One region of the Pseudoalteromonas sp. S4741 genome, then DNA from elsewhere that is predicted to be linked to it. Evidence: predicted binding sites of a transcription regulator. Region 1 holds the regulator's gene; each other region holds the start of a gene.
What was found. The regulator LexA, encoded in region 1, represses DNA repair genes until DNA is damaged. The targets are predictions, from matches to a motif close to TACTGTATNNNNATACAGTA.

Region 1 (10,785 bases):
TCATTTAGTGCATCGAACGGCAAAAGTTCAAGCGTTTAGTCAGCTATTAAAAAATTATTTTAGGCAGCGAAAGTTAAGTTAAAAAGGCTACAACGATTTTTTTATTGAAACACCTAAGCGCTTGGCTAGCCGCGTTAAGTTAGCGCGGTCGACCTGTAAACTACGCGCTGTGCTTGCCCAGTTATAATTATGTTGATTAAGTTGCTGTATTATAAGTTGCTGAGTATAGGTATCTATGGCTTGCTTTAACGAAATGTTGTTTGCTAAAGGTGGGATTACAAGCTGGTTTGAGTGTTCAAGAGCTAAGGTGTTAACAGCGCTTAAATTTAGCTCACAATGCGCAGGTTCAATAGTAATAATTGGTTGCTGCCACTGATGTTGTTTAGCCTTTAATGCAGCCCGATTAATCACATGCTCAAGCTCCCTCACATTGCCTGGCCAGTCATATTTTTTAAGCAGCAGTTGCGTTTCAATACTGAGTTTTAGCTGTTTAATAGCGAGCTTGCGGGCTGTTTTTTCTGCAAAATAACCGGCTAATAAAATAACATCTTCATCACGGGCTTTCAATGGAGCGACTGTGAGTGGATAAACACTTAATCGATGGTACAAATCGGCGCGAAACCGTCCTTGTGTTACTTCGTGTTTTAGGTCGCGATTGGTTGCTGCAATCACTCTAACATCGACATATTTAAGTTCATCTTCGCCAACGGTTTGTACTTCGCCACTTTGCAGTACGCGTAATAATTTACTTTGCATAGCCAGAGGCAGCTCGCCGATTTCATCTAAAAATAAGGTGCCGCCATCGGCTAACTGAAATTTACCTTGGCGGGCATTTTGGGCGCCGGTAAAAGCGCCTTTTGCATGGCCAAAAAATTCACTTTCTGCGAGGTTTTCAGGCAGTGATGCACAATTTAAATGAATTAATGGCTGATCTTTACGTGCGGAGTGTAAGTGAATATTACGTGCCACCAACTCTTTGCCGACCCCAGTATCACCTAAAATAAGGACACTAAAGTTTGATGCCGCAACCAGTTTTATCTCATTTTTAAGCGTTTGTATTGCTGAGCTTTGGCCAATAATTTCACCACCATCACGTTTGAGCGCCTCACGGTTTAACGCTTGTACTAATTCACTAGAGTGCTGCGCATGTTGTTTGTAATGGGCAAGCTCTAGGGCTGTTTTAAAGTGCGCACTGCACAAGGTTTGTAAGGTGTTGAGTGTATCAGTGGTAATACCGTCAAACGCATTGGCGTTAAGGCTATCAAAGGTCAGAATGCCAAGTAGTGCGTTTTTATCATAAAGGGGTAACCCTAAGCAGGCATGCACTGGAATATCACCGGTTTTAGCCAGTAGTAGCCCGTCGTACGGATCGGGCAATGGACAGTCATGGGCAAATTGCAGTGGTTGCTGAGTATTACAAATAGCTTCTAAGCGCGGATGCTCACTAAGCTTAAAACGCCGCCCCAGGCTATCTGGCATTAAGCCTTTAATTGCAAGTGGCTTGAGCTGCTCACCTTGTAGCTCAAGCAGTGCGCTGGCATCACTGGCAATCACTGTTTCAAGGACAGTAAGTAATTGCTCAAAACAGTTTTTATCTAATGTGCTTTGAGCCAGCTTTACCGCTACGGCAGTGAAGTTAATTGCGCTGCTCATGTCAAAATGACTCTTATGTGTTTTTTGGTTTGATTTATGGTAGGTCATAAAGACATGAAAAGCAAAGGTGGATAAGTTAGTTCATTGAAATATATATGTTTATTTTATTGGCACGATAAGTGTAATAGGTAGTTAAGTGCATTAGTTGTTGAGGCCGTTATGAACACCTTGGTTATACATAATCCAAGCTACAAAATAGAGACAGCTTGTTTACTGAAAAAACTACTGCTAGTGGCAAACTCATTATTAGCAGCTAGTTGTGCATTACTAATAACCAGTATTTTAATTAGCTACCCTTTTGCCGATTACTTTTCTATACCGGTGCAAATTTCGGCACATATTAGCACTATTGTTATTGCTGCTATTTTAAAAATTAGCTATGTGCTGCGTTGTATCGCACTGCATGGCATGGGGAAGGAAGTTCGTTAATGCGACCTATTAATTTATCTCAGCCGGTACCGGCTAATATTCGCTTTTACCAAATAACGCAGTGGCCAGTATGGATGCTGCCATTTAGACCCTATTTTTTAGCCGCAGGCTTGTTGGCTTTTAGTTCAATAGGCTACTGGTTATTAATTTTAACGGGTAGTGCAACTTGGCAGTTAACAATCCCCGCTACATTATGGCATGCCCACGAAATGTTATTTGGTTTTGCAGGTGTTGTTGCAGTGGGTTTTTTACTTACCGCCGCGCAAACTTGGACTGGAGTACCTAGCATTAGTGGCAAAAAGTTAATGCTATTAACGCTGTTATGGCTTGGGGCGCGAGGCGCATTTTTTGTGTCTTTGCCTGCTTTTGCACAATTTAATTTATATGCGGTGTTAGTGTTACAGCTTGCATGGTGGCTAGGTGTTATTGCAGCATTAGCTAATATGTTATTAACCGCTAAAAGCAAAAATAACTATCAATTTTTAGTGCTATTAGCGGCGCTGTGTACGTTAAATATTGTTTACTTGGCCCTGCTGATTGAACAAAACATGCAGTTTGCGCTCGCCATTGTTGATACAGCAGTATTACTGATGACCTTATTAATTGGCATAGTAGCAGGGCGTGTATTGCCATTTTTTACCAGTAAAGGCCTTGGTTTAACAGCACAGGTACGTACAGCTAATGTTGACTCAGTATTACTGTATATGAGCGTTTTTAGTATTGCGGTGTTTTTTCTTAGTCAGTTATTTTTTAATCAGCTAAACCCAGGCTGGGCACTTGCTGTTGTTGCTGTGCTGCATTTAATTCGTAGTTTTTATTGGTGGGATAAAAACGTACTTAAAGTTCCTTTGTTATGGTCTTTGCATTTTTCGTACTTGGCACTAGGTGTAGGTTTAATGCTGGTAGCCGTGAGTTTTTACAGCAGTGTTATTTTATTTAAAGATGCACTACACCTCATTACCATAAGTACCATAGGGATGATAATTTTAGCCATGATGACACGCGTATCTCATGGGCATACCGGGCGCTCTTTGACTATTCCACATTATATGGCGGTTGCTTTTGCTTTAGTGTTAGTGGCTGGGATTACTCGTTCTTTACTGCCTTTTGTTATTGGGCCACACCTAGCTTGGCAGCTAAGTGCTGGGCTGTGGCTAATTGCCTTTTTATTATTTTTAATTCACTGCACACCTATTTTAACACAGCGTCGTGTTGATGGGCGTCGTGGTTAACCTATGCCTATTTTATTAATTGGGTATTATTCACACGTAGGAAAACCTAGATGTTATCTGATAAAACTATTGAAATTGTTAAAAGTACTGTTCCTTTATTAGCAGAGGCAGGTACGGTCGTAACCGATCATTTTTACAAGCGCATGTTTAGTCATAACCCCGAACTTAAACATATTTTTAATATGACTAATCAAGAAACGGGTCGTCAGCAATTTGCATTATTTAATGCGTTGGCTGCGTACGCGCAAAATATTGATAATTTAGCCGTGTTAAAAGAGGCGCTAGCGCGAATTAATCATAAGCATACCAGCTTAAATATTTTACCCGAGCATTATCCTGTTGTGGGCGCACATTTAATCGGTACGTTAAAAGAGCTTATTCCTGAGCAGTTTACTGCCGATGTTGAATATGCGTGGCGCGAAGCTTACGGTGTACTTGCTGATATTTGTATTACCGAAGAGGCGGCATTGTATGCGCACAGTAAAAACAACCATGGTGGCTGGGCAGGCACGCGCCAGTTTGAAATTACTGATAAAGATGTTGAATCTGAATTCGTAACTAGTTTTACGCTGACACCTGTGGATGGTAAAGCAGTTATTACCTACAAGCCAGGACAGTACATTGGCATTAAAGTTAAGCCTGAGGGCGCAGAATATGAAGAGATCCGCCAGTATTCTATTTCGCAAAAGAGCAATGCTAAAAACTATCGTATTAGCGTTAAAAAAGAGTGCCAACCAAAGCCTGGCGTGGTGTCTAATTATTTACACTCACTAGAGCAAGGCGCACGAGTAGAGTTATACCCGCCAGCGGGAGATTTTATTTTAAAAAATGAGGCAACTCCAGTGGTACTTATTTCAGCAGGTGTTGGCCAAACCCCGATGATGGCAATGCTGCAAACGCTACTTAGTGGTGATAAAAATCAAGCGATTAGTTATTTGCACGCGTGTGAAAACAGCCGCGAATTTTCATTTAAAGGGTATTTAGCGCAGCAAACGGCAATGCATCCACAGCTAAAAACATTTACTTGGTTTAATCAAGGTGGCGAGGAGTGTGATTTCACTGGGCTAATGGATTTAACGGTGCTTGAGGCATCATTACCTATTAGCGAAGGGGCATTTTATTTGTGTGGACCAGCATCATTTATGGCTTACGTAAAAGGCCAGCTACTTGATTTAGGTGTGCAAAGCTCAAACATTCACTACGAAATATTTGGACCACACCAAGCGTTATAGGTTAATTAAAAGCGTGTGTTACACGCTTTTAATTTAAACTTACAGCTTTTTACTATTTGTGTTAGCAGCATAAGCTTGTTGTTGCCAAGCATTAAATAGCTTTTGTTGTTTAGCTGAAATTTTTAAACCATACGTTTTTTGCATGTAAGCGTACGCATCGGCAATGCGTTTACGTGCATGAACAGGCGGTTCAACAACACGTTGTTTAAAATTAACTTTAACCTCACAGCGACCATATTGCGTCGCGTTTTGGGCTAACATACCAAAGCGGTAGTTTGAGCGATCGGCATTAATTTCACCGATTGCAGGGGCTAAATTGTTTATATCGGCTTCCATCAAGCGAAACTTAGCGCTAACTTTGCGGCAATTATTACGCCCACCATCTTGCCAGCATTGTAACTGGTGACCAAATTCCCATGCAGGGACAATATGTTCCCATTCAATTCGCAATGCACGTTGATTTACTTTGCCTGAGCGGGTTAGTGTGTTGCGAGGCACGTAGCCACAATGGGTAGGGTCGGGTACTAACTTTTTGCCTTGTTTTTTTATATCGCAACCACAATAAATACTTTTAGCGTTTTCGGGAAGGGTATTAATTAAGTGCTTTTTGGCACTCGAAAACCGCGTAAATTGTTCGCCAATTGCTGAAAAACAAGCACAGCAAGCCAACAAAGCTAAAATAAACCGAATCATATCCATCACATACGTGAACTACAGGAGCGGCTAGTTTAAGGCCTAGAATAAAAAAGTAAACTGTCGCCGGCATGCTTTAATTTTAATTTGCGTATTTTGTGTAGGGCGTTTTTTAGGAGTAAATAGTGGGTAATATTCAGAGGCTAACGCTAAAAACGCGTTAATGCAGTGATTCTTGCGTTGTTGATTTGGTATAACGGTAAAACTGCGTTAAAGTTTGCAATGAAATTAATAGAGGGTAAAAACGAGATAATGTCGGAAATTCAATTTTTAAATGTAGATCTAGAGCTTGAGTCAAAGCAAGATATTAGCGTATTAGTTGCTGATTTAAAAAAGGTCGCAACTATTTTACATTATGATAAAGACGAATACCGTCAACTTGCTCGCATTGAGGTTGCAGGTGAAATAACCACGCCAGATAAAGCGATTAATCACTTGTGCGAGTTAATCGAGTCGTGTTCACGCAATGCATTAAAGCAATGGTTGAGTTGTTCACGCAGAACATTCGATATGGGTTTTGAGTCTGGCACTTCGCCAAAATGCTTTAACCAAGCTTTACATGCAGATACCTTGTTACGTATATCTGCAATTGGTGCAGGCGTGGAAATTACTATTTACCCTCTCGAAAAGTAATTTAACCTCAACCTTGGTTAACAGATTTACTAGCCTTTTCGCTCTACTACGGCTGCGGTCATACGTGATACGCAGCAAAGCTCATTGCGGCTATTGGTTATTTTAATATCCCAAACCGAGCTGCGTTTGCCGATATGATAAGCTCTCGCTGTGGCCGTTAATGTGCCATTGCGTGATGCCTTTAAATGACTTGCACTGATCTCTTGGCCAACACAATAAAACCGATTGAAATCAACCACAAAATTAGCGGCATAACTTGCTACTGTTTCAGCAAGTACCACATTTGCACCACCATGAACGATACCCATAGGGTTATGATGCTCTGGAATTGCCGGCATAGTTGCCACTAAGTAGTCATCACCAATTTCACTGATCTCTATTCCCATGGTTTTCATGAGTGTCCCTTGGCCTGTAATACCTTGATCTAATTGCTTACAAAACTCTAATGTAATCGGTTGATGCCAAATACTCATGCTAGCTCCTTGGATAAGTAATCGAGAATTAAAATTTATTAATATGATAATGCGTTGCTAATAATTACATTTATTACCCTGCTTTTAAAGTAGGTTATTGTTTGATGATAACGGCATATAAGGCATTAATTTATATTTGCGATTTTTAAATAACTGTATATACTCACAGTTAATTGTACTGTATGGAAAACCAGTTGTATGCGACCATTAACGAAACGCCAAGCGCAAATACTCGAACTCATTAAAGTGTTTATTAAAGACACTGGTATGCCTCCTACACGTGCCGAAATTGCACAAACACTGGGTTTTAAAAGTGCAAATGCTGCAGAAGAACACTTAAAAGCATTGGCCAAAAAAGGTGTTATTAAAATGAAGCCAGGCGCGAGTCGCGGAATTCAGCTTGTTGAAGAAGAGGAGCCAGAGCAGTTAGGCTTACCTTTAATTGGCAGGGTGGCTGCCGGTGAGCCAATATTGGCGCAACAGCATGTAGAAAGCCACTGTAAAATTGACCCTTTAATGTTTAAACCTGCGGCCGATTTTTTATTGCGTGTTAACGGTATGAGTATGAAAGACATTGGTATTATGGATGGTGATTTACTTGCTGTGCATAAAACCCAAGTTGCCGAAAATGGACAAGTTATTGTTGCCCGTGTTGACGACGATGTAACCGTGAAGCGTTTAGAAAAAGCGGGCAGAAAAGTACTCTTACATGCTGAAAATGATGAGTTTTCAGCTATTGAGGTTGATTTAGAAAATGAGTCGTTCAATATTGAAGGCTTAGCGGTAGGTGTTATTCGTAACGCTGACTGGATGTAGTATTAAAGCATAATTTAGCGCTTAATGGTGATTAGGCGCTGGGTTTGTTAGTAGCACAATGTCTAACTTATCAAATGTATGACTATATGATGTTAAGTGCTCCCCCTATCATAAATAAAATCACTAAATACTTTATAAATAAACAAATTTACTCTGCTTTTTTAAGTTAACAATTTTTTTATATTTCTATCCTGTAATTTCAATACACCCCTTACTAAACCTGACTCTTAGATTAATTGCCTGACTGGTTGCTATTTTTTAACTGCGCATTTTAAAAAATTCACCTTGTCTATTTTTCATACTTACCTTGCTTATTGTTTATTTTTTAACTAGTTATTAAAGAGCTGGAATAAAAATAACTCACAGCTTAGTCGTTTTGAGAACACACATTTACTAAATCCAGCACCCTTATAAAAAATAAAAATAACGAATAGGCGTTTAAGCCGTATGCCTCTTCGCTTTGCGTCAGCAATAGCATCAAAGGAGCCGTCACATGGGTAAGCTGAGTTCTTCCTTGTGGCTTATATTGTTTGTTTTTTCGCAGAATGTGCTTGCTAATAGCCAATATAATATGCGTAAAGGCGTAACCGATATAAGTAATAATGTATACCAACTGCACATGACTATTTTTTTAATATGTTGTGTGATTGGGGTGATCGTGTTTGCCATTATGTTTTGGGCACTCATTCATCATCGCAAATCTAAAGGGGCTGTCCCTGCCCAATTCCATGAAAGCACCAAAGTAGAAATACTGTGGACTGCGATCCCTTTTGTCATATTAATTGTTATGGCCATTCCTGCGACTAAAACCTTAATTGCCATGGAGGATGCCAGCAAAGCTGATCTCACCATTAAAATTACAGGCTCACAGTGGAAGTGGCATTACGAGTATATGGGGGAGGACGTTGAGTTTTATTCCATGCTAGCTACCCCTCAAAATGAAATAACCAACCTTGCTGATAAAAACCCGAATTATTTACTCGAGGTCGATAAACCGCTGGTACTACCAATTAATCAAAAAGTACGTTTTTTAATGACTTCAGATGATGTTATTCACTCATGGTGGGTGCCTGACTTTGCCGTTAAAAAAGATGCAAACCCTGGGTTTATTAACGAAACATGGACCAATATTAATGAGGTTGGTACTTACCGTGGGCAGTGTGCAGAGCTTTGCGGTAAAGATCATGGTTTTATGCCTGTTGTGGTAGAAGCTAAAACAGAAGAAGACTTCAAAACGTGGTTAGCAGAGGCTAAACAAGCCAAGCAAAAAGCAGCTGAAGCAGACGCTGCGTTATTAGACCAAGTTGTACCAAAAGAAGAGCTGATGGCGCTTGGTGAGCAGGTTTATATGGCGAGCTGCGCGGCGTGCCATCAGCCAACAGGATTAGGCTTGCCGGGTGTTTTTCCGGCTCTTAAAGGCAGCCCAATAGTCATAGGTGATATCAAAGGGCATATAGATATTTTGCTCCATGGTAAACCAGGTACGGCTATGCAGTCTTTCGCAAAGCAATTATCAATCAAGCAAATAGCAGCTGTTATTACCTATAAACGCAACGCGTGGGGCAATGACACTGGTGATGTAATTCAACCGAGCGAGATACAAGCGGCACTGGATGCTGATGGGGAGGCTAAATAATGAGTAGCATTGCAGAACAACCTAATACCAATGAGGCTCATCATGCCCATCAACCTGCCACAGGCTTTAAGCGCTGGTTATTTACAACCAACCATAAAGATATAGGTAGCTTATATTTAATTTTTTCACTCACCATGTTTTTAATTGGTGGGGCAATGGCGATGGTTATTCGAGCTGAGTTATTTCAGCCGGGTTTACAACTGGTTGATCCTCACTTTTTTAATCAAATGACCACAGTGCATGGTTTAATAATGGTGTTTGGTGCGGTTATGCCAGCCTTTACCGGCTTGGCAAACTGGATGATCCCGCTAATGATTGGTGCGCCAGATATGGCCTTACCGAGAATGAATAACTGGAGCTTTTGGATTTTACCGTTTGCGTTTTTAATCCTATTAGCTTCATTATTTATGCCTGGTGGTGGCCCTGCATTTGGTTGGACCTTTTACGCGCCGCTTTCCACCACTTATAGTAACGACAACACAGCAATGTTTGTATTTGCTGTGCATATTATGGGTATTAGTTCGATTATGGGGGCCATTAATGTGGTGGTCACCATAGTAAATATGCGTGCTCCGGGTATGACGTGGATGAAGCTGCCGTTATTTGTGTGGACATGGTTGATCACGGCGTTTTTACTTATTGCAGTTATGCCGGTACTTGCTGGTGCAGTTACTATGGTGCTCACCGATAAATACTTCGCGACCAGTTTCTTTGATGCCGCTGGTGGTGGCGATCCGGTGATGTTCCAACATATTTTTTGGTTTTTTGGTCACCCTGAAGTTTATATTATGATTTTGCCTGCCTTTGGCATTATTTCTACGATTGTTCCCACCTTTTCACGTAAAAAACTATTTGGTTATGCCTCTATGGTGTATGCCACCTCCTCCATTGCCTTGTTGAGCTTTATTGTGTGGGCGCATCATATGTTTACCACTGGTATGCCCGTGGCGGGTGAGTTGTTTTTTATGTACGCGACTATGCTGATATCGGTACCTACCGGCGTAAAAGTATTTAACTGGGTAGCGACTATGTGGCGCGGGTCTATTAGCTTTGAAGTGCCAATGCTGTTTAGTATCGCATTTATTGTGTTGTTTACTTTAGGTGGTTTTTCGGGATTGATGCTAGCGATTACACCTGCCGATTTCCAATATCATGATACCTATTTTGTGGTTGCACACTTTCATTATGTACTCGTAACGGGCGCGGTGTTTTCTATTATGGCGGGGGCTTATTATTGGCTGCCAAAATGGACCGGAAACATGTTCAATATTACCTTAGCAAAATGGCATTTTTGGTTGTCGTTAATAAGTGTAAATGTGCTGTTTTTCCCAATGCATTTTGTGGGGTTAGCCGGTATGCCACGCCGTATTCCAGATTATGCGCTACAGTTTGCTGATTTTAACGCCATTATTAGTATAGGTGGGTTTGCCTTTGGTTTATCGCAATTATTATTTGTGGTGGTTGTGTATAAATGTGCAAAAGGGGGCGACAAAGTGCCTGCAAAAGTTTGGGATGGAGCTGAGGGGCTTGAATGGGAAGTTGATTCACCTGCGCCTTATCATACGTTCTCAACGCCGCCGGACATTAAATAATGACTCACTTGCCGTTATTAAAAAAGTTGGTGGTGATTTGCATTGCAATGTTTGCATTTGCATTTGCCATGGTCCCTTTGTATGACGTGTTTTGCGATATAACGGGGCTTAATGGTAAGCCCTCGTTAGAGCAGGCACAGCAAAGTACCTTGGTCACTGAAAATAGAGAGGTCAGCGTTAGTTTCACTACGCATGCGCAAAGTGGTGCGCCTTTTGAAGTTAAATCTAAAGAGTACAGTGTAGATGTAAAGCCTGGGGCCATGCGTGAAGTTAAGTTTAGCGCTAAAAATAATAGCAATGAAGATAAAGTAATGCAGGCTATACCGTCGGTAGCACCAGGAAAAGCGGCCAAGTATTTACACAAAATAGCGTGTTTTTGCTTTGATCAGCAACCGT
Region 2 (10,785 bases), on a different contig from region 1:
ATAAAAATGCGAACTTAACAATAAACAAGGCCGTTAAAATCCAAACACTAATGCTTACCTGATCTTTTTTGCCACACAGCACTTTTACCGCCGTATAAGAAATAAAACCAAGTGCAATACCGTGTGCAATTGAGAAAGTCAGCGGTGTCATTAATAATACAACACTCACCGGAATTGCATCAGTCATGTCGTCCCAATTTACAAACTTTAAGTTTTGTAGCATCAATACAGATACATATAAAATAGCTCCCGCGGTTGCGTATGCAGGCACCATTTGAGCTAAAGGCGCAAAAAACATCATCAGTAAAAAGCAGCAACCCACAACCACAGCGGTCAAACCAGTTCGACCACCAACAGATACACCTGCAACAGACTCAATGTATGACGTGGTTGTTGAAGTACCGAGCATTGCACCTGCAATGGTAGCTGTGCTGTCGGCGCTTAATGCACGACCTAAACGCGGCATATTACCGTTTTTATCTGCTAAACCAGCTTTCTGAGTTACCGCAACTAACGTGCCTGAGGTATCAAACAAATCAACGAATAAAAACGCAAAAATAACACTCAACATCGACAGTTCAAACGCGGCACTAAAGTCCAGTTGCATAAAGGTCGGCATGATAGAAGGTGGCATTGCAATAACACCATGATACTCCACTAACCCCATAGACACAGCAATCGCGGTAACTAGTAAAATACTGATCAGTACGCCACTTTTAAAATCGCGATAAAGCAGTGCAGCAATAACAAAAAAGCTGAAAATAGCCAATAAAGGACCAGGCGAGGTAATATCACCCAACTGCACCAGTGTTGCAGGACTTGATACAATAATACCGGCACTTTTAAGTGCGATGAGAGCTAAAAATGCGCCAATACCCGTTGCTATTGCTTGCTTGAGCACCAGAGGGATTGCATTAATAATCCACTCTCGCACCTTAAATAAGCTTAGAATTAAAAATATACACCCTGACATAAATACCGCACCCAACGCAGCTTGCCAGCTATAACCCATACCTAATACAACACCATAGGTAAAAAATGCATTTAATCCCATACCCGGTGCCAATGCCAGTGGGTAATTGGCCCACAAACCCATAATAAAACACCCTATTGCAGCTGCAATACAGGTGGCAACAAAGGCAGCACCTTGGTCCATACCCGCTTCAGCAAGCATAGCTGGGTTAACGAATACGATATAAACCATCGTAATAAATGTAGTCATACCGGCAATACATTCACGGCGAACCGAAGAATCATTTGCACGGATTTTGAATAAGGCTTCGAGCATAATAAACTTGTGGTTGTAAAAAGTGGCGAGATTTTAGCATAAAAATAACTTTTTACAGGACATTTTACCTTGCTATATACTAAACTAGCTAAGTGATTAAAATAACAAACGAAGTAGCATGATCAAAACGACACCAAGTGGCCAAGACTTAGAGCAACAATTAGACAACATTCTTTCTTTTGTAACGCAACCAAGCGATGCAAATCTCCCTGCGAGCTCTAAAAACACCGATCAAGACACATTAAATAAAGCCCTTTATTACCTTAAAAATGAACAAAGCGCATTAGCCGCAAAATGGATGCGTTTGGCAGCAATGGCAGGAAATTATCGCGCGCAGTTTTATTTAGGGCTGTTTTTTATAAAAGGACAAGGTGTGCCGCAAAGTGTATTTCATGGTGCTGCGTGGCTTAGCTTAGCCGGTAGTCAAGGCTATGAACCTGCCATAGAAGCAATGAGCGATATACGAAAACATATTAGTACCAAACGACTTAAAGATGCTCAATGCTACGCAGCCAGCCTGTATGAACAAATTCACCAGTTACAATTCTCACATTTGATTCCTCCTAGTAGCGAAAAATAATTTCACTGCCCAGCAACTCATTTCATCTGTAAATTAATTAAGCATTTATAGCCAAAACAAGCACGCTTAATTAATTTAAACTACTGTATACCCCCTGTTCATCTGTATTTATTTGTTCCCAGCCTTAAAATTAATTCTGTGGGCATTAACTTTCAATAAAAATTAAACCATTGTTATATATAGATTATTTATATATTTATAGTAACTGTCGCGTTTTAAGATGAATAACTGTACAAAAAAATAGCAAAAAAACACTTGCACCAAACAACTGTATAAACTACTGTATGAATGTACTGTATAAAAACCCAGTGAGTGAGAAGATTATGTTACAGCCAATTACCGTAAGAACAGTTAAAAGCTATCAACAAGATGACCAATCAGATTGTGTTAACGTTGTACAAATTGAAGATGAAATTTCAGCAACGTTTGAGTTATTAAAAGTATTACACCAATACAACAGCCTAAACGCATGGACACTGTTAATAGCACCAGATAACGTACCGAGCAAAGCGCTACTTGATTCATGCTCAATTGATACCAGTAAATTACTGGTTATTCGTCAAAAACATTTAGTTAATTTAGAGTATGTTTTAAGTTCTGCACTTCACAATGGAAATTTTGCCGCGGTGATCACCTGGACTGACATAATAAATAACCAACAACTGTCGCAGTTATCATTAAACTTGAGCCATACGCGCACTAAGTTGTATTGCTTTAGCAAAAGAAGCGCTCATTCTGAGATTTCACTTACGCAATAAGCTTGATAAACTAGCGTTTTAATACACAGTACATTTATCATGACTTCTAACGCCCTATTATGTTTTTGTGGCAGTCAGCAACCTTATGCTGATTGCTGCGAGCCTTTTCATTTAAAAACCAAACAGCCACACACACCAGAGCAACTTATGCGTGCACGCTACAGTGCTTATGCTGTTAAAAACGCGGTTTTTGTTCGTGAAAGTTATGCAAAAGAAAAACAAGCTGAAAACTCAATTTCAGAAATTAAAGATTTTGCAAATAGTTGCCGTTTTATAAACTTAACCATATTAGACTCTGGTTATAATGATGAAACAGGGTTTGTTACATTTAAAGCTCACTACTTTTATCAAGATTTATATTGCGAGTTGGCAGAAAATTCAAGGTTTATTAAAGAAGATGGACAATGGCGATACCTTGATGGTGAGATTACACCGGTTGCCGATATTAAAGTAAAACGTAATGATACGTGCCCTTGCGGCAGTAATAAAAAGTATAAAAAGTGTCATAGTGTATAAATAACAGCTACAAAAAATGGGCCACAAGGCCCATTTTCAAAACTACACTAAACGCAAATTAGCGTTTTACTCGCCATCATCTTCATCGAAATCTTGACGCTGTGCAGGTCTTGCTAAAATCTCTAAGTAAAAAGAAGTTAAACCTTGCTTTTCAATTTCACTGATGTGATTGTTAATTTCAGCAACGTGAACCACTTGGGCTTCTTCAACCGTGTTACCAAACTTACAATCAAATGCCCAGTAGTCGGCATCAACAGGTAAAGTTTTATTACGTTCTCTTTTCAAATATTTTTTCACTTCATGCTTTGCAGCATCAACCATACGAGGGTATTTGATTTTCTCATGATTCAGCGTGAATGTTTTCTTCATTACGTTCCTAATTACCTTGGTTTAATGATAATGGCATTTAATGTCATACCATTTGCGCCATTATAGCAATTGCATTTAAATTTTGGATGCTTTTTTTATATTAAATCAGTTATTAAAATAAAGCATCTATAAAATCAATAGTTACTTTCTACTATAAACTCAGTTTATTACAATCAAATGGCATGTATAAAGCAGCAATTGAACACATATAATTAGGCACTAAACAAATGTAATGGCTGGTGGATAGCTTCATTTTGTAAATCATCATAAAATGCCACCGCATCCATTTGAGGGTTTGATAGCTCGGTGTTGGTATTTTGAATTCGTCGACGGACTGCTAGTTCACAGTTATCAATGACAGTCAGTGGAATGTGGTTTTTATCATCACGAATATTAAATGGCTCAGGCTTTAAGCACTGAGTTAACTTTATATCACTCATCCCTACAGCGCTTCCCATTTTTGCTAAAAGCTCTGTGTTATTTTTACCAATTAACATATTAAAGGTATCTGGCGCTAATGGCTGCTTTGGACCTGCGCCAAATTGTTTACGCAAAGCATCTTCATCAGCTTGATAATGCTTAGTGTCACTTTTGGGTAGGTGGAATTCACTAAAATCGAGTGCATCGTGAGAGAGCATTGCTAATAAAAGTGCAAACTCGCCTCGGCGGTTTTCGTGCACACTTTCGTTAAGCCTCGTTTTTAACTGGCTCTCCGTGATTAACAAATCACCAATCTGCATAGACTTTAGCCTATTTAACTAATTAATAAGTATTTATCGGCTAAATTTGAATTTTCTTTAGCTTTTTTCTTTACTTAAATAAGAAGTTTGCTATTATCTGCCGCGTTGCATTGGAGGGGTTCCCGAGCGGCCAAAGGGATCAGACTGTAAATCTGACGGCTCAGCCTTCGCTGGTTCGAATCCAGCTCCCTCCACCACTTCTCTTCTCTACATTATTTCTTTTTATTCAAATACCCACTGTAAACTCATACCATGATTGTTTAACCAGTTACTTGCTTGTTTATAATCTGAATAAAATAATCCCACACGTTGCCAAAATTGAGCGCTGTGATTTAAATATTTTAAATGTGCTAATTCATGAACAATCACGTAGTCAATGACCCATGTCGGTGCACTTGCCAAGTGTAAGTTGAAGGTTAGTTCACGCCTGCGATTACAACTACCCCAGCGACGTTTATACAATTGAATACGAATATTACTCGGTAGCTTTTCACCCATCAGCTGACAATAATCGTTAACTCGCATTTCAATATAACTTTCTAATTTCTCATGCAAAAACTGCTCTAGCAAACTTTGATACATTTGCGTTTGATGCTTTACACGTGAAGAAATACTCAGTAACAGCGTTTGGCTTTCATTGTGCTGCTGCCATTGAGTGCGTGCTGCGTTTTCAAATTGCACATTAACAGCTTCATTAAATAATTTAATACTCTGGGTTTTGAGTGGAAACTGTCGTGTATCGGCTTGAATTTGTTGCTTATGTAACTGAGCATCAATCCAGTCCTGTTTACTTAACAGCCATTCATTAATTTGTGTTTTCGTTACAAAATGGGGCGCATATACCGTAAGCTCACGTTGTGCGACTTTGATAGCCACTGTTTTTCTTCGCTTACTACGCTTTAAAGTGTAATCCAACAATGAATGCTGCCTATTTATAATTAACCACTGGGTTTTATTTTACCTTGTACCATAACGCCTAATCTATAAATAATCCCCACTAAATGCCATTTTAATAACAATGCATTTAGTGCTACTCAATAAATAGTATGGTTTAGAGCTTAAAACACTTACGTTACTTTTGTTATTTATAACTCAATACCTTGTGATTATTATTGTATTTTATATTAGACTGAATTTAAGAGTTATTATGTGAATGATTGATGTTAGCTAATTTTTTTATAAACGAACCAGATCCAAGCCTAATTATTAATGGTGTATACGACCCAAGTTTAGTGACATTATCTATACTCACCGCAATTTTTGCAGCTTATTTTTCTTTGCACGTTCTCGATTTAGCAAATAATACACATTTTAAATCTTATCGAAAGTTAGCCAATATAACCGCAGCCTTAGTCCTTGCCGGAGGGATCTGGAGCATGCACTTTATTGCAATGCTCGCATTTTCTTTGTGCACTACAATTGAATACGACCCCACACTCACTTTTGTATCGTTTATACCGGCTTTACTGGCATGTACCATTGCTTTTTCTTGTTTGAAAACATATAGCTCTCACCCTCGTATTATCAATTTAATTCTAAGCTCTCTTTTATTTGGCGCGGGTGTTGGTACCATGCATTACAGCGGTATGGCCGCGATGCAATTAAGTCCTTTACTTCGTTATGATCCAATATGGTTTGGCGCTTCAATTGTTGTTGCAGTGCTGCTGTCTTTTATAAGTCTTTATGCACGCTTTCATTTACCAGCACACTTTAAAAAATTAACGCCTGTGCATAATCGTATTATTTGTGCCCTTATTCTTGGCCTTGCCGTGGCTGGTATGCATTTTATGGGCATGGCCGCTACGCGATTTATTACAACAAGCCCGATAATTAACGAGCAAACAAATCAATCACATCTAACCTTTATTGCTATTAGTGTGTCGTTCGCCACACTTTTATTAACAGCGGTGGTTGTGATCATCAATGGCATGATCCGTTACAGAATGCTGTTGGGGAAAAAATCAGCTGAAGAGTCTCGCCTTGATGCTATTTTATCAACTGCCATTGACGGCATCGTTACTATCAATATTAAAGGCACTATTTTGAGCTTTAATAAAGCCGCAGAAACAATTTTTGGCTGGCAAGATAATGAGGTCATTGGCCAGAATGTAAAAATATTAATGGCTGATGATATTGCGAATCAACACGATGCTTTTTTAAAAAATACAACAAACCATGAGGTAAAACGTGTTATTGGTGTTAATCGCGATGTGTGGGCAAAACATAAAAATGGTCATCAATTTCCAATTCGCTTGGGGATTGGTGAAGTAAAGCAATTACAAACTGAAACATTGTTTGTGGGCTTTATTACCGATTTAACTGAACAAAGAGCGTTACAACAAAGCTTAATTGAAAAAGAGCGACAATACCGTACCTTGATGAACAATATGCCCGGTGTGGTATTTCGCTGCTTGTTAGATGAACACTGGAGTATGTTGTTTATCAGCCCTAGCGTCTATGAACTAACGGGTTATCGCGCTGAAGAATTTACTGAGCAGCGTATTACCTTTGCCGAGCTTATTGTTAAAGAAGATGAAGCGGCGATTTCTTTAGTCATTGATCAAGCAGTTGCATCGACCAGTCAATACTCAATTGAGTACCGCATTCGCCATCGCAACGGCAATATTATTTGGGTACTCGATCAAGCAAGTATTATCACTAACTCTAAAGATGATACACGCTGGATTGATGGCGTTTTAATTGATATAACCAAGCGCTATGAATATGAGCAAAGCTTAAAGCAAGCTAAATACGAGGCTGAAGCAGCCGCGCAAGCTAAACAGTCTTTTATGGCAAATATGAGCCATGAGATACGTACCCCCATGAATGCAATTATTGGCTTTAGTGATATTTTAATGGATAGTCCGCTTAATAAAGAGCAACAAAAACAAATTATTACCGTTAATAACGCTGCGCGTTCTTTATTGCATTTACTCAACGATATCCTTGACTCAGCAAAGCTAGAGAAAGGTAAACTCGAAATTCAAAAAGTACATTTTAACTTGCAAGAATTGCTCGATAATATTGTGTCGACATTTTGGCTTGATGCAAAACGCAAAGACTTACAGCTCATTTTAAAAATAGCTGACAATGTAAATCCATTTTATTTTGGTGATGATACGCGTTTACGCCAAGTGCTAACCAATTTAATCGGCAATGCGATAAAGTTTACTGAGCAAGGCCATGTTACTCTTTCGGTTACTCATAAACCCAATCAACCCATTTTATTTGAAGTACAAGACAGCGGTATAGGTATCGAAAAAGGTCGCCTTGAGGCTATTTTTAAACCCTTTGAGCAAGCAGATGCCACCACAACACGCCGATTTGGTGGCACAGGGCTTGGCACAACAATTAGTAAGCAGCTGGTTGAATTAATGGGTGGCAAAATATACGCACAAAGTACCCTTGGTCAAGGTAGCTGCTTTTCCTTTACTGTTGGGCTTGAGCCAGGCGAAAAAAGTCAGGTGCAAGCCATTAGTAAAAACGCATTTAGCTTACCCCCATTAAAAATCTTAGTAGTGGATGATATTGAACAAAATATCGAACTACTCACTATTATGCTTTCCCAAGCAGGCCATCAGGTAAGTAAAGCAAATAATGGTTTTGAGGCCATTGACATGTTTAATCAGCATCGCTTTGATATTATCTTAATGGATATTCATATGCCTAAATGTGATGGGATCAGTGCCACAGCATCAATTCGCTCTTTAGAGCAGCAAAAACAACTAAAGCACACGCCAATAATTGCCTTAACGGCCAGTGTGCTGCAGCAAGATAAGCTAACAGCCAAACAAGCGGGTATGAATGGTTTTACAACGAAACCCGTTGACATAAACCAACTCAACCAAGAAATAGCGCGGGTGCTTGGGCTTACTATCAGCCAGTTAGTAACTAACGATCCAATAGATTCAAAACTTCGTATAGATTTTAATAAAGGTGAAAAAATGTGGGGCAGCAAAGAGAAACATCTCAAAGAGGTTGTACTCTTTTTAGCTCAGCATCAAAATAGTATGCAAACCTTGGCGGCCACTAAGCTAAACGATAAACATCATGCTCATATTTTGCATAATTTAAAAGGTCTTGCCGGTAATTTAGCGCTCAATAATTTATCTTACTTAATTGCGCATGCTGAAAAACAACGTGATATAACACGTTATACTCAGTGCATATTAAAATGTCAGCAAGAGTGGCAGCAGCTAGCAGATGAATTATCACACTTACACATTGCTTTTAAAGAGAATGAATTACAAAAAGAATCCGTGTCAGATGCTGAATTTATTCACCAATTAACGCTTTTACTCAGCCAAGCTAAACGAGCAGAGTTGGATGATACGTTATTAAGTTATATTGAAAGAATAACACCCGAACAACACAAAGCTGCTATTTTGAATATTTATGAGCAGTTTAATGACTTTGAATTTGATAATGCACAAACACAGCTCAACGCATTATTAACAACACTCAATAACTAGCTCTTCTGAGGATGACGATGGATCAATCGATAAGTCAGGCGCGAATATTAATCGTCGATGATGAACCTGCAAATTTAAAAGTAATGCGCGAGGTCTTAGCGAGTAACTACCGTTTATCGTTTGCTAAATCGGGGGCTGTGGCATTGCAATTAATAGAAAACGATCCGCCAAAACTCATTTTACTTGATGTAATGATGCCAGATATGAATGGCTTTGAAGTGTGCAAAATTTTAAAAGCTAATCCTAAAACCGCACACATTCCGGTCATTTTTGTCACCGCACTCACGCTAGAACAAGATGAATCGGAAGGATTTTCGCTAGGTGCGGTTGACTATATAACCAAACCTATTAGCCCTGCGATTGTTAAGGCAAGGGTAAAAACTCATCTTTCTTTAGTACAAGCCGAACAACTAAAACAAGCACATGTAGATTTAGTTGAGCGATTAGGTCGCGCGGCAGAGTACAAAGATACCGATACGGGTGAGCATATTGCACGAATGAGCCAATACAGCAAAGTACTTGCTTTAGCACTGGGAATGAATGAACAACACGCAGAATTATTACGCCAAGCTGCGCCAATGCACGATGTCGGAAAAATAGGTATTCCTGATTCGATACTGTTAAAACCTGGCAAATTAACCCCCGACGAATTTGCACACATGAAAGAGCATGCCGCTATAGGGGCTAAAATATTGGCCAACTCACCCTCCCCCTTACTGCAACTTGCCCATGTATTGGCTATTGAACATCATGAAAAATGGGATGGCACAGGTTATCCTAATAGATTGAAAGGCGAGGAAATCTCTATTGAGGGGCGGATTGTAACGATTGCTGATGTATTTGATGCACTTACATCAAAACGTCCTTATAAAGAGCCGTGGAGCATTGAGCAAACACTAGAGCATATGCAACAACAAGCAGGAAAACACTTTGACCCTCAGCTGGTTGATCTTTTTATTAGCAAAATAGACGCTATTTTAGCGATAAAAAAGGCTCATCAAGAATGCGATTAAATCGTCTCTTTTTTGAACAAATATTACTGCACAAAGCTCAACAGGACCTAGCTTCTTTTGGCATTGTGAGAGCCTAACGCTACAGCTGGAAAATGCTGTTTTATAATGCGATAGTCATGGGAAGTGATCTCATGGCTATTCCCACTGTTATCTTTAAAATACATAGAAAAAGTCACGCCATGATCAGCCAGTATCGTTTTAATTTCAAGCTGCTCAAAATGTGCTAACCACGCTATAAATTGCTCACCGGTTGCAGCAAAAGCGATTCCTTTACTTCGCCCTGGCGCCTCAAATAAAGCTAAACGTGTAGATGCGTTTTCATCTTCAAGCGTTAAAGGGCCTTTGCCTTCTTCATTCCAAAATGCTAATTCCTCTACTACAGTAAAACCAAGCACCTTTTCATACCAATCAACGGCTTGGGTGAGGCTTTGAACATTTAAATGACAATGATCAATACCGTTCAATTTTGGCCTCACTGTCTTACCCTCCAATTTCAGATTTTAACTGCTCTAAAAAGTCATACATATAATCTGTTCTTCTAAGTGCTTCAGCTTTAGCTGAAGGTGTATTCATACTTTTTGCAATATGCAGCAACTTTATAAAAAAATGATCTAAGGTGTACTGTTTATCATCAGGTTCACGCTCTAAACAAAATGGATCATTAGGATTGTACAAAAGTCGGCTTATTGAGCCCCCCACTTTCATACAACGACTAATACCAATAGCCCCTAAGGCATCCATTCTGTCAGCATCTTGTACAATCTGTGCTTCAACGGTTTTAATAGCAATATTGGCGCTAAAACTATGCGCGGCTATGGCGTGGTGAATATCATCAAATAGTGCTTCATCATAGCCAATAGACGCTAAAAAACTAATCGCTTTATCGGCAGCCATCGTTGAAGCTTTTGCCCTATCGGGGTGGTTTTTTGCTACGGCCACACAATCATGTAACCACGCAGCAGGTAAAACAACATTCATATTGGCTTTTTCAGCAGTGCATAATTTAACTGCGACACGGACAACGCGTTCAATATGAGTGATATCATGGG
Region 3 (9,909 bases), on a different contig from region 1:
AGCCCGAAGAAGTATTAAAAGCGCTCGATATCGTAAAAAGTGACTTTGAGAAAAAGCTAGTTAGTAACTAGCTTTACTCTATTGTTTGTATTTCATGAACGGTGACAACACCATCGTGTTTATTACAATCAATTTTAATTTCGCCGAATGTTCGTCTCGGTGATTTTGACCTACGGCAGGTCATGTTTTGAGCTTTAACACTAAACTGCTCAATATAAACTGCCACAATTGCATCTATTTGTTGCTTCTCGTGTGTTGTCGCAGCAGTATAAAAAGCATCATATTGTTGTGACCAATTTTCAACGCCTGCTTGTGCAGCAACACCCAACCACCCCATACTAAGCTTAGTTATTGCTCTAAATATTGCCCTTTTCTGTATGCCTTAACACCATTATATTCTTTTTTTCTTCATGGTATTATCGTTGTAAAGACTTATTGGTGACGAATTACAGCCAGTTATTAAAGCCATCAATACCAGCAAAGTGGCACTCAATTGTCGATGATTCATTATTATCCTTAATTTATTATTGTTTTTGCCCAGAAACATATACCACTTTTAAAACACCCGCCCTAAAATATGTTAGCATAAATTTAACATTATCATGGGATTGCAAAGCTTACAGCGATTATTTTATTAGCGCAGTTTTAATCGCCCATTTAAAAATAGATAAACCTAATTTTTTAATACCCTGTGTTTATACCCAAGCTACTTTACTACTTTAAGTACAATACATTTAACTGGCTCAAATTTATCACTGGCTGTCTGTTTGTTGAACTAGTAGCAATAACTGCGCGGCCGCTTTGGCATCGTCTAATGCACGGTGATGATTAGTTAAGTCTAAATTAAAGTGTGCCGATAAATTACCGAGTGAGTATGACTTTAATCCCTTAAATGCTTTGCGTGATTCAACGACTGTACACAGTTTTGGCATTTTAAAATTAATTCCCAGCCCCTCAAGCTCTTTTTTAATAAAGCCATAGTCAAAATTAACATTATGCGCCACAAAAATACTACCCGAAAGCTTATCTAATAAAGTCGAAGCAATGTCGCTAAATATGGGCGCATTGCTTACCATGGCATCGTTAATACCGGTTAGTTTGGTAATAAAGCGAGGGATGGGCCGCTCTGGGTTTATCAGCGTAGTCCATGTGTCAACTATTTCGCCCTGCTTTACTTTAACAATACCAATTTCGGTAATGCGGTTACCGCCTTTGAGGCCTCCTGTAGTTTCAATATCTACCACACTATAAATACGGTTAGGGTCTACATACCAGTTTACCGCTGCAATATTGACTTTAAAACCACTGTTTTTTAAATTATCGATGCTCACTAGCTGGTTTCTTTTAAGCTTGTCTCCGGGCGCTTTTACCTCTTCAAAATGAACGCTATTGTTATCAACAATCATTAAATCGGGATAACCATCTTTTAGCTGTCGGTAGTTTTTTGCCATATTTTTTAAATGCTGAAGTAAAGCCGTTATTGGGCTATTTAATATAAGCATCTCTACTGGCTTTAATACATCTTTGTGCCACCTAAATAAGCCATTTGGTTGCTCATAATACTTTGCGGCATGGTCACACACTAAACGCAGCAATTTCTGGGCACTACTACACGCAGCTAGCCGCGCTTCTATTTGTGAGGATTGATTTATATAAAATGTGTCTGTTTTTAACGCTTGCGGGAAAATATCAAATTCGTTACAAAGTGGTGTTGGGGTTTCAATAAAGAGCTCTTGCCAAAAAACCAGCGCAAATAAGCTTTGCCACAACGTATTTTCAGTATAAAAAACGTGTTTGCCTTGACGAGTGTAGTGCTCACTTACACCTAACTCAACATCGCCACGGTAAAGCTCATCAACTTCTATAATACAGCGTGTACTGGCTAACATTTCACTAAGCCGTGAGCGTGTTTGCTTGTTAAATTTTCGCATTAAAAAGTCATCCGCAAAGTACAATAACTCATCGGTGAGCGGATTTTCTATAATTTCCTCAAGTTGCGCCTTTACCCATTCTTTATTGCCTAAACGGTATTGCTCTCTTATTTGAATTTCTAGTGCGTGCGCATCGTCTTCGCAGGCATTAAGTAAATCAAACGCTAATACAGGGTTAGTTGTTTTTAGTTGCTTATAAAGTATGACCAATAACTTATTCTTTAGCTCTCGAGCTATAACTCCTACTGCTAATTCATTTATTAACTGTTTTGCTAGCGTCTCATTTTCATTGTCATCTTTCGCGTTTTTAACAGCTAACCGAAAACGGTTTAACACATAGTTAGATTGCGCTTCCTCAATTGAGTCAAAGCGAGACAAACTTTCATTATGCCCCTGCCTAACAGGAGTTACCCCTAAATCTCTTAGTACAAACCGGTTTTGATGATTAACATCACCGGCACTGAGCCTGCCAAGATACAAAAATTCAAAATACTCGTAATACTCTTCTCTATTATTGATCACGTACTGATTATACAAATGCGAAAGACGCTCTGGCTTAGATTCAAAAAATGAAATAGCGACTTCAACTAAACAACTTTTAGCCGCACTTTTTTTAAATAATGGTGGCAGCTCTTGTTGAGCTAACAACTCAATTAAGGCCGGCTTTGTTAGATGACTAAGCAGTTGCTTAGCGTCTGCTTGTGAGGGTTCACAGACTAACCCAGCTGTTTTTAAATTAAAAAGTGCCTGATAAGGCGAAATAATCTCTTCATAATTTAATGACTGAGTTTGCACTAAATAAGGTTTACGAGAATAAATACGTGCTAGCATGCATTGGCTTTGCTCGTCGAGCGTGTTTATTTTATTAATAAATGTAATGTGCTTTTGCTCAAGCAAATGCATACATTTATCACTCACAAAGCCTATTAGCTCTTTAAAATGTGCCAAATAATATTTTGCTGGTAACTCTTTTCTCATAAAAACCGCCTACACTGTATATAAAAACAGTATCTAGCATCTCATTATTTTTATCAACCCAATAAAAATTTTTTATGCATACGTATTACTATTGAAATATCTTTTTTAGCGTGATTACTCTGTGCTAAGGTTGCCCGCAAATTATTAGTGGTACTTTAACTTCATTACACATAATAAAAATTAGGATTGAACAACATGACAACACAGTATGCAGCTAAAGGTGTGCAAAGCGCACAGACAAAGTGCTCACTTTTATACGTTATTTTTATATCGGCTGTTGCCGCCATTGGTGGCTTTTTATTTGGTTTTGATTCAGGCGTTATAAATGGCACTGTATCGGCTTTAGGTAATACATTTAACTCAAGCAGTGTAGCAACAGGGTTTAATGTTGCCTCTGTTTTACTTGGTTGTGCGCTGGGTGCTTTAGCTGCTGGCCCATTAGCTGACAAATTTGGCCGTCGCGCTATTATGATTGTCACTGCACTTATATTTGCTATCAGTGCATTTGGCTCTGGCATTGCTGATAGCTCAGCTGAGTTTATTTTTTACCGCTTATTTGGTGGATTAGGTATAGGTGCGGCATCTGTTTTAGCGCCGGCTTATATTGCAGAAGTAGCACCTGCCAGCTTACGCGGCCGTTTAGCAACACTGCAGCAGCTTGCTATTGTGCTGGGCCTGTTTGCTGCCTTTTTAAGTAACTACCTAATTGCTAATGCCGCAGGCGGTGCCGAGGGTATTTTACTGTTAGACTTAGCTGCATGGCGCTGGATGTTTTGGGCTGAACTGGTTCCTGCAGGCTTATTTTTAATTGGGGTCTTGTTTATTCCTGAGTCACCGCGTTACTTAGTCGCACAAGGTAAGCTTAAACACGCTAAAACTGTATTTAATAAAATTTCAGACGATGATGCTGATGCGCAAATCAATGACGTAAAGCAGTCTCTGCAAAGCGATAAAAAGCCAAGTATTCGCGATTTATTTATAGATGGCAGTAAAAAGGTACACCCTATTGTTTGGGTGGGTGTGGCCTTGTCAGTGTTTCAACAATTTGTTGGTATTAACGTGGTATTTTATTACGGTTCAGAGCTTTGGCAAGCCGCTGGTTTTGATGAATCACAATCACTGTTTATTAATGTACTTGCCGGCACTACTAATATTTTATCGACCTTTATAGCTATTGCTTTAGTCGATAAAGTAGGTCGTAAGCCACTATTATTGGTAGGTAGTATAGGTATGTTTATTAGTTTAAGTGCACTTACCTACACCTTTGGCAGTGCAGGCCTTGATGAAGCGGGCAAGTTAGCACTTAGCGAAAATATGGGTACCTTTGCTTTAATAATGGCTAACCTGTTTGTGGTATTTTTTGGTTTAAGCTGGGGCCCAATTGTGTGGGTACTGCTTGGCGAAATGTTTAATAACCGCATCCGTGGTGCAGCGCTTGCAGTTGCTGCCAGTGCGCAGTGGATAGCTAACTTTGCTATTACTATGACCTTCCCGATTATGCTAGGTAGTATTGGTTTAGCAGGCGCCTATGGTTTTTACACTCTCTCAGCGTTTATTAGTGTGTTCTTTGTGGTTAAATACATTAAAGAAACACGCGGTATGAAATTAGAGTCAATGTAAATTACTTGGCTGGAGTAAAATAGCGCTTAAAAATGCTATTTTACTCCAACGTATTTATCTCTCCTTTGTAAGCCCTTTCATTTGCTTGTTCCTCATCTACAAACAATATGCTTTTTTAGTATATATAATCTTTTAAAGTTCTTTTTTAGAATATAAAAGTTAGCTATTGTTCGCCAACTATCTCTACTTAGTCTCAATTTAAATGAAAAACAGTTACTCTCGGGCCTTATTTTCACCTCTGCGTTAAGCACATTTAATGTATTTGCAACGAATGGCTATTTTACTCATGGCTACGGTATGACTCACAAAGGCATGGCAGGTGCTGGTGTAGCGTTATCAGAAGAGTTAATGTCGGGTGCAAATAACCCGGCTACTTTTTCAGCTAATGGCACGCAAATGTCGGTAGGCATAGAATTATTTGCTCCTGAGCGTAACTACACCGCTGCAAAGGTCGATGAATACTTTACCAATGCACTGTATTTGGACGCAACAACCAAAAAAAGTGATAACAGCTTATTTGCAATTCCCGAATTTGCTATTGGCCATCAATTAAATGAGCGCATTAATATTGGCCTATTAGTTTACGGTAACGGCGGAATGAACACAGAATATGTGGCTGCTTCTGCCCCTCAAGGCACATTTTATGGCGGCACCACTGGTGTTGACTTAAAACAGTTATTTGTCAGTCCAACCATGAGCTATCAATTAAATGAACAAATACGCCTAGGTGTTTCTGCTATTTATGTAGTGCAACAATTTGAAGCACAAGGTTTGGCAAATTTTGCCGCCTTTTCGCAAAAGCCAGAGGCACTGTCTAATAATGGCGTTGATACCAGCACAGGCATTGGAATGCAACTTGGGATCAGCCACATTATTAATTCGTCATTTAGCTGGGGCGCCAGTTACCGTTCATCAGTGTCTATGAATGAATTTGACCGTTACAGCGGCCTGTTTGCAGAGCAAGGCGGGTTTGATTTACCAAGCTCTATTCAGATCGGTACCTCCTGGCAGTTTTTACCATCGCACCAAGTGGTGTTTGATTGGCAAAAAATAAATTACAGTGAAGTAAAAAGTATCGCCAACCCTATTACTAATTTAATGTCAGCGCCACTAGGGGCTGAAGCCGGAGCAGGCTTTGGTTGGCACGATATGAGTATTTATAAACTGGGTTATCAATGGCAACGCACTGAGCAACAAAAAATTAGGTTTGGTGCTTCTTATACTGAGCAACCCATTCCATCATCTGACATTTTATTTAATATTTTAGCGCCCGGTGTGCAAGAATGGCATTTTACAGCAGGCATTAGTCATGCGCTTAGTGACGCGGTGCAATTTAACGCAATGGCTTTTTATTCACCCTCTAAAAATGTAACAGGTGCAAACTATTTAGCGCCTAATCAACAACTATCAATTTCAATGGAACAATCAGGATTGGGTTTATCCCTTGCTTGGAGGATTTAAACGATGACAACCGAATTCACACCACTATCTGGGGCTATTGGCGGTGGTTTAATTGGTCTAGCCTGCGCGTTATTACTGGTTTTATTTGGTAAAGTAGCGGGAATTTCAGGGCTTATAAAATCAATTTTTAATCCACTGGCAGCAGCTTCTCGTTGGAAACTGTGTTTTGTGATGGGGTTATTGCTAGCAGGTGTATTTATACAATTATTTGCCCCTGAGCTGTTAGTAGGCGAATTAAACTTATCGCCTTGGATGATTATTATTGCAGGGCTTTTGGTCGGTGCGGGGACCACGTTAGCGAATGGCTGCACAAGTGGTCACGGCGTATGTGGTATGTCTCGCTTTTCGGCCCGTTCATGGGTATCAACCTGTACGTTTATGGCAATCGCCATTATCACCGCTAATTTAGTAGGGTAAATCATGCACGCAATTATTACGCTTATTTTAGGGTTTGTATTTGGTTTGGGACTAATTATTAGTGGCATGACCAACCCAGATAAAGTGCTTAACTTTCTCACTTTTAATCAGCAATGGGACGGTAGCTTAATTATTGTTATGGCTGTTGCAATGACCATTATGATGGGCGCATGGTTTTGGCTCACTAAAAAAGGCACGCCGGTGTTTAACGACAAACTAAGCCTTAGCGATTTAAAAAAGGTCGATACGCGGTTAATTACTGGCTCTATTCTATTTGGTTTAGGTTGGGGCTTAAGCGGCGTGTGCCCGGGCCCCGGGCTTGTACAACTGGTATCACTTAAAACAGAGTTTTGGTTATTTTTTGCTTCCGTACTTGGCGGTATGTGGCTGACCAAAAAAATATAATATGAGTCGCCGAGCACGCCTCGGCCACTTAGCATACTAACCGTGATCTATGTTGTGTGCTCTTCAACTGCTGCTCAACTGAGTAAATTACCAATCACTGTATATAAATCATCGCTATTAATGGGTTTGGCTATAAAGTCATCCATACCAACAATTAAACAGCGCTGCTTATCTTCTTCATAAGCATTTGCAGTGATCGCCACTATAGGTACTCGTAAGCCGCTTTTAATTTCATTGGTTCTAATCGCGCGAGTGCATTCATAGCCATCCATATTGGGCATTTGGCAACCCATTAAAATCAAATCAAACGACTGACTCTTCAAGACTTCAAGCGCCTTTAAGCCATCTTCAGCCATTGTTAAACTCGCTTTAGTAGGCTCAAGCATTTTTGCAATCACCTGTCGGTTAATCGCATTATCCTCTACCAACAGTATACGTTTATCCAAAAGACTGGGCTGCGAGGCTGTTTTTTTAGGTAACTTTGAGGGAGCCTCTGCTGATTCTGGCGCACTAATACTAAAGGTGAACGTACTACCTTTATCCTCTTCGCTGTGTAAATGAATTTCACCGTCCATCATCTTTATCAGCTTTTGAGAAATAGCCAGTCCCAACCCTGTTCCGCCATACTTGCGAGCAACGCCAACATCAGCTTGAGTAAACTCACTAAATAATAATGATTGCTGTGCCTTTGCAATACCAATACCGCTATCTTCAACGCTAACCTGAAGTTTATTACCGTTATAATCGAACGATAATCGCACAAAGCCTTGCTCTGTAAATTTATACGCATTAGAGAGTAAATTAATAATCACCTGATTTAAGCGTAATTCATCAACACTAATGTACAGTGGTAAATTTGTGGTTTGAATTATGCTAAATTCCACCTCTTTAGTACTAACAATCGGCGTAAATAAAGAGCGTATATTTTCGATAAATGGAGCTAGCTGCGTGGGTCTACTATTTAGCTCCATGGCATTTGCTTCAATTTTAGAAAAATCTAAAATATCGTTAAGAATATTAAGCAAGTTTTTTGAGCTTTCTTGCTGCGTGAGCAACAACTCTTTTTGTTCATTACTTAAAGACTGATCTCGAAGCAAAACCTCTCCCATACCTAATATGCCATTCATAGGTGTGCGAAGTTCGTGACTCATATTAGCTAAAAATTGTGACTTAGCGATATTTGCTTCATTAGCGAGTTTAACTGCTTGTGTTAGCTCAGTTGTTTGTTCTGCTACTTTATCTTCTAATTGCTGATTAAATTGGCTAAGTTGTTTATTAAGGTCTTCATTTTTTACATTAGAGGCTTGCAAACTTTTGATTTAATGCTGAAGTGCATTGTCCAACATTTCAAATTGTTGCTGTAATTGCAGTATTTCGTACCAACTAGAGTCTGTATTAAATACGTGTTTTTTAGTTTTACTAAAGCTGTTAATTAAATGAGTTAACTCTATGATGGGTTTAACCAGCAAATGGGTAAATTTATAGATAAATAATACCACCAGTGCAATAGAAAATAGCCCCAGCAACATAGTGGGCAACCAAGCAGCCACTACCACCAAGCTTAAATATTTACGATTGTATAGCGATATAACCTGCCACCCTGTAGTGTCGTCAACATACTGATTTGTATGGTACACCTCGTTATCGTTTGAGCGAAAAAGCTGATTACCACTAAAACGTTGGATACTAAGATCCTGCTGCTTAAAATCAGTCAGCACCGTAAACTGACTTAACGAGCTAAATACTATTTTTTTATCGGCATCAAGAACAAGTAAATCCCCTTTATACTCAAATAAATTGGGAATAAACCGCTCTAACTGATCTAGCTTGAGCGACCCCTCAACTACACCATAAAACTCATCATTTTTATAAATGGGAGCCGAAGGTTGATCGCCTAACCCTCTGCCTTGAAAAACGCCACTGCTGTAGCCTAAGGGGAACTGCTGAGCCTGAGCGAAATAAGGACGATCATTAACATAACGCTGACTCTGGCTTAAACCACTGAGCAATTCACTGGGTATACTTTTCTCAACATACCCTTCGGAGCTCGCATACAGACTAGTTGCAAAACCAGGGCATAAAGCCATTAGCCGCTCAAGCTGCTGCTGTATTGGTGCTCCGGCACTCATTGCATCACTGGTTATTACCATTGTATTTTTATGAAACAACAAATAGTCACTAAGCTGGGCACTGATCGAGCATGATTTTTCTTTAAGTTGCGTATTTACTTCGTATTCTAAGCGCGAGTAATGCTGATTAACCAAAAAGACACTGGTGATCAAAACCACCAAAACAATAATGATACTGACAACATAACTTAATATACGGGCCAGAGGCTGCCCTTGATAAGCCCGGCTTGCGTGGGGAACAAACACACTCACTAAGTCGACCAAAGCTAACGCTAGCATGGCATTGATAAAGTATTTTGAGGCAGCCACAACAAGCGTGAGCCAAGGAAGACCTATAACAAAGTGACCCAAAACCCACACCAGTGGTAAGCCGACTAAAAACCAAAATACTGCACCTAAAGGAAGTATTGGCTTAGAACGCTTTAAGCAAAAGGTATAAAGCCAAAACAGCTCAAGCACATAAACAACACTGGCCCAGCTATGCCCCCAGCGATAAAATAAAAAACCAGTGACAATAGCTAAACTAAGGAGGGAATAACGAAGCCCAGCAAACACTAAACTGAGTATTACAAACGTCTGACCAAATAAAAATTCAGAGCTATCAAAAAAATACAGAGGTAAAAGGTTAGCGCATCCCCCTAAAAGCCCTAATATTATAGCAAGCGCCCACTTATTGCTCACTCATTAGCTATTGTCTATAAAGGTAAAAATTTAGCTAAGTGGGTATGATCTAGAATTAGTGTACGAATAATATAAATAAGAAATATTAAAAAATGGAATTTTAATACACCCAAATGTTGCTTGAAGTATAAGTTGACATAGGCACATCCGATTTCATTGAGCTACAACGGCACAAGTGAAGTGTAAGTTGGCATAATATTGAAGCTTATAATGGCATAAAGTTACCATATACGAGCTCTTTAAAACCAACCCCACAAAAATACTGACTAGTTTCATTGGCTGCAATG

Region 2: CWC30_RS15185 (SulA-like leucine-rich domain-containing protein) is a predicted target of LexA. The motif match lies at 2,147-2,166, and genes of this name have one in related genera.
Region 3: CWC30_RS17440 (exonuclease domain-containing protein) is a predicted target of LexA. The motif match lies at 2,922-2,941, and genes of this name have one in related genera.

Annotation. Positions count from the first base shown of each region.
Region 1 is NZ_PNCN01000037.1:35,688-46,472, reverse strand. Features, by position in the region: gene CWC30_RS07200 (LysR family transcriptional regulator) at 1-82, shown strand, start outside; gene norR (nitric oxide reductase transcriptional regulator NorR) at 88-1,653, opposite strand; gene CWC30_RS07190 (hypothetical protein) at 1,813-2,082, shown strand; gene CWC30_RS07185 (NnrS family protein) at 2,082-3,314, shown strand; gene hmpA (NO-inducible flavohemoprotein) at 3,365-4,546, shown strand; gene CWC30_RS07175 (endonuclease) at 4,586-5,239, opposite strand; gene CWC30_RS07170 (hypothetical protein) at 5,492-5,872, shown strand; gene CWC30_RS07165 (PaaI family thioesterase) at 5,902-6,345, opposite strand; gene lexA (transcriptional repressor LexA) at 6,544-7,161, shown strand; gene coxB (cytochrome c oxidase subunit II) at 7,655-8,797, shown strand; gene ctaD (cytochrome c oxidase subunit I) at 8,797-10,389, shown strand; gene CWC30_RS07145 (cytochrome c oxidase assembly protein) at 10,389-10,785, shown strand, end outside.
Region 2 is NZ_PNCN01000120.1:9,997-20,781, forward strand. Features, by position in the region: gene CWC30_RS15175 (NCS2 family permease) at 1-1,288, opposite strand, end outside; gene CWC30_RS15180 (SEL1-like repeat protein) at 1,407-1,868, shown strand; gene CWC30_RS15185 (SulA-like leucine-rich domain-containing protein) at 2,192-2,626, shown strand; gene CWC30_RS15190 (YchJ family protein) at 2,666-3,142, shown strand; gene CWC30_RS15195 (DUF6172 family protein) at 3,209-3,511, opposite strand; gene CWC30_RS15200 (VC2046/SO_2500 family protein) at 3,724-4,251, opposite strand; tRNA gene CWC30_RS15205 (tRNA-Tyr) at 4,364-4,448, shown strand; gene CWC30_RS15210 (M48 family metallopeptidase) at 4,474-5,166, opposite strand; gene CWC30_RS15215 (PAS domain S-box protein) at 5,412-8,723, shown strand; gene CWC30_RS15220 (response regulator) at 8,741-9,736, shown strand; gene CWC30_RS15225 (VOC family protein) at 9,784-10,212, opposite strand; gene CWC30_RS15230 (HD domain-containing protein) at 10,217-10,785, opposite strand, start outside.
Region 3 is NZ_PNCN01000189.1:83-9,991, reverse strand. Features, by position in the region: gene CWC30_RS17450 (YbaM family protein) at 1-71, shown strand, start outside; partial or broken gene CWC30_RS19165 (SEL1-like repeat protein) at 74-508, opposite strand; gene CWC30_RS17440 (exonuclease domain-containing protein) at 753-2,909, opposite strand; gene CWC30_RS17435 (sugar porter family MFS transporter) at 3,105-4,529, shown strand; gene CWC30_RS17430 (OmpP1/FadL family transporter) at 4,695-5,990, shown strand; gene CWC30_RS17425 (YeeE/YedE family protein) at 5,994-6,407, shown strand; gene CWC30_RS17420 (DUF6691 family protein) at 6,411-6,812, shown strand; partial or broken gene CWC30_RS17415 (hybrid sensor histidine kinase/response regulator) at 6,887-9,622, opposite strand.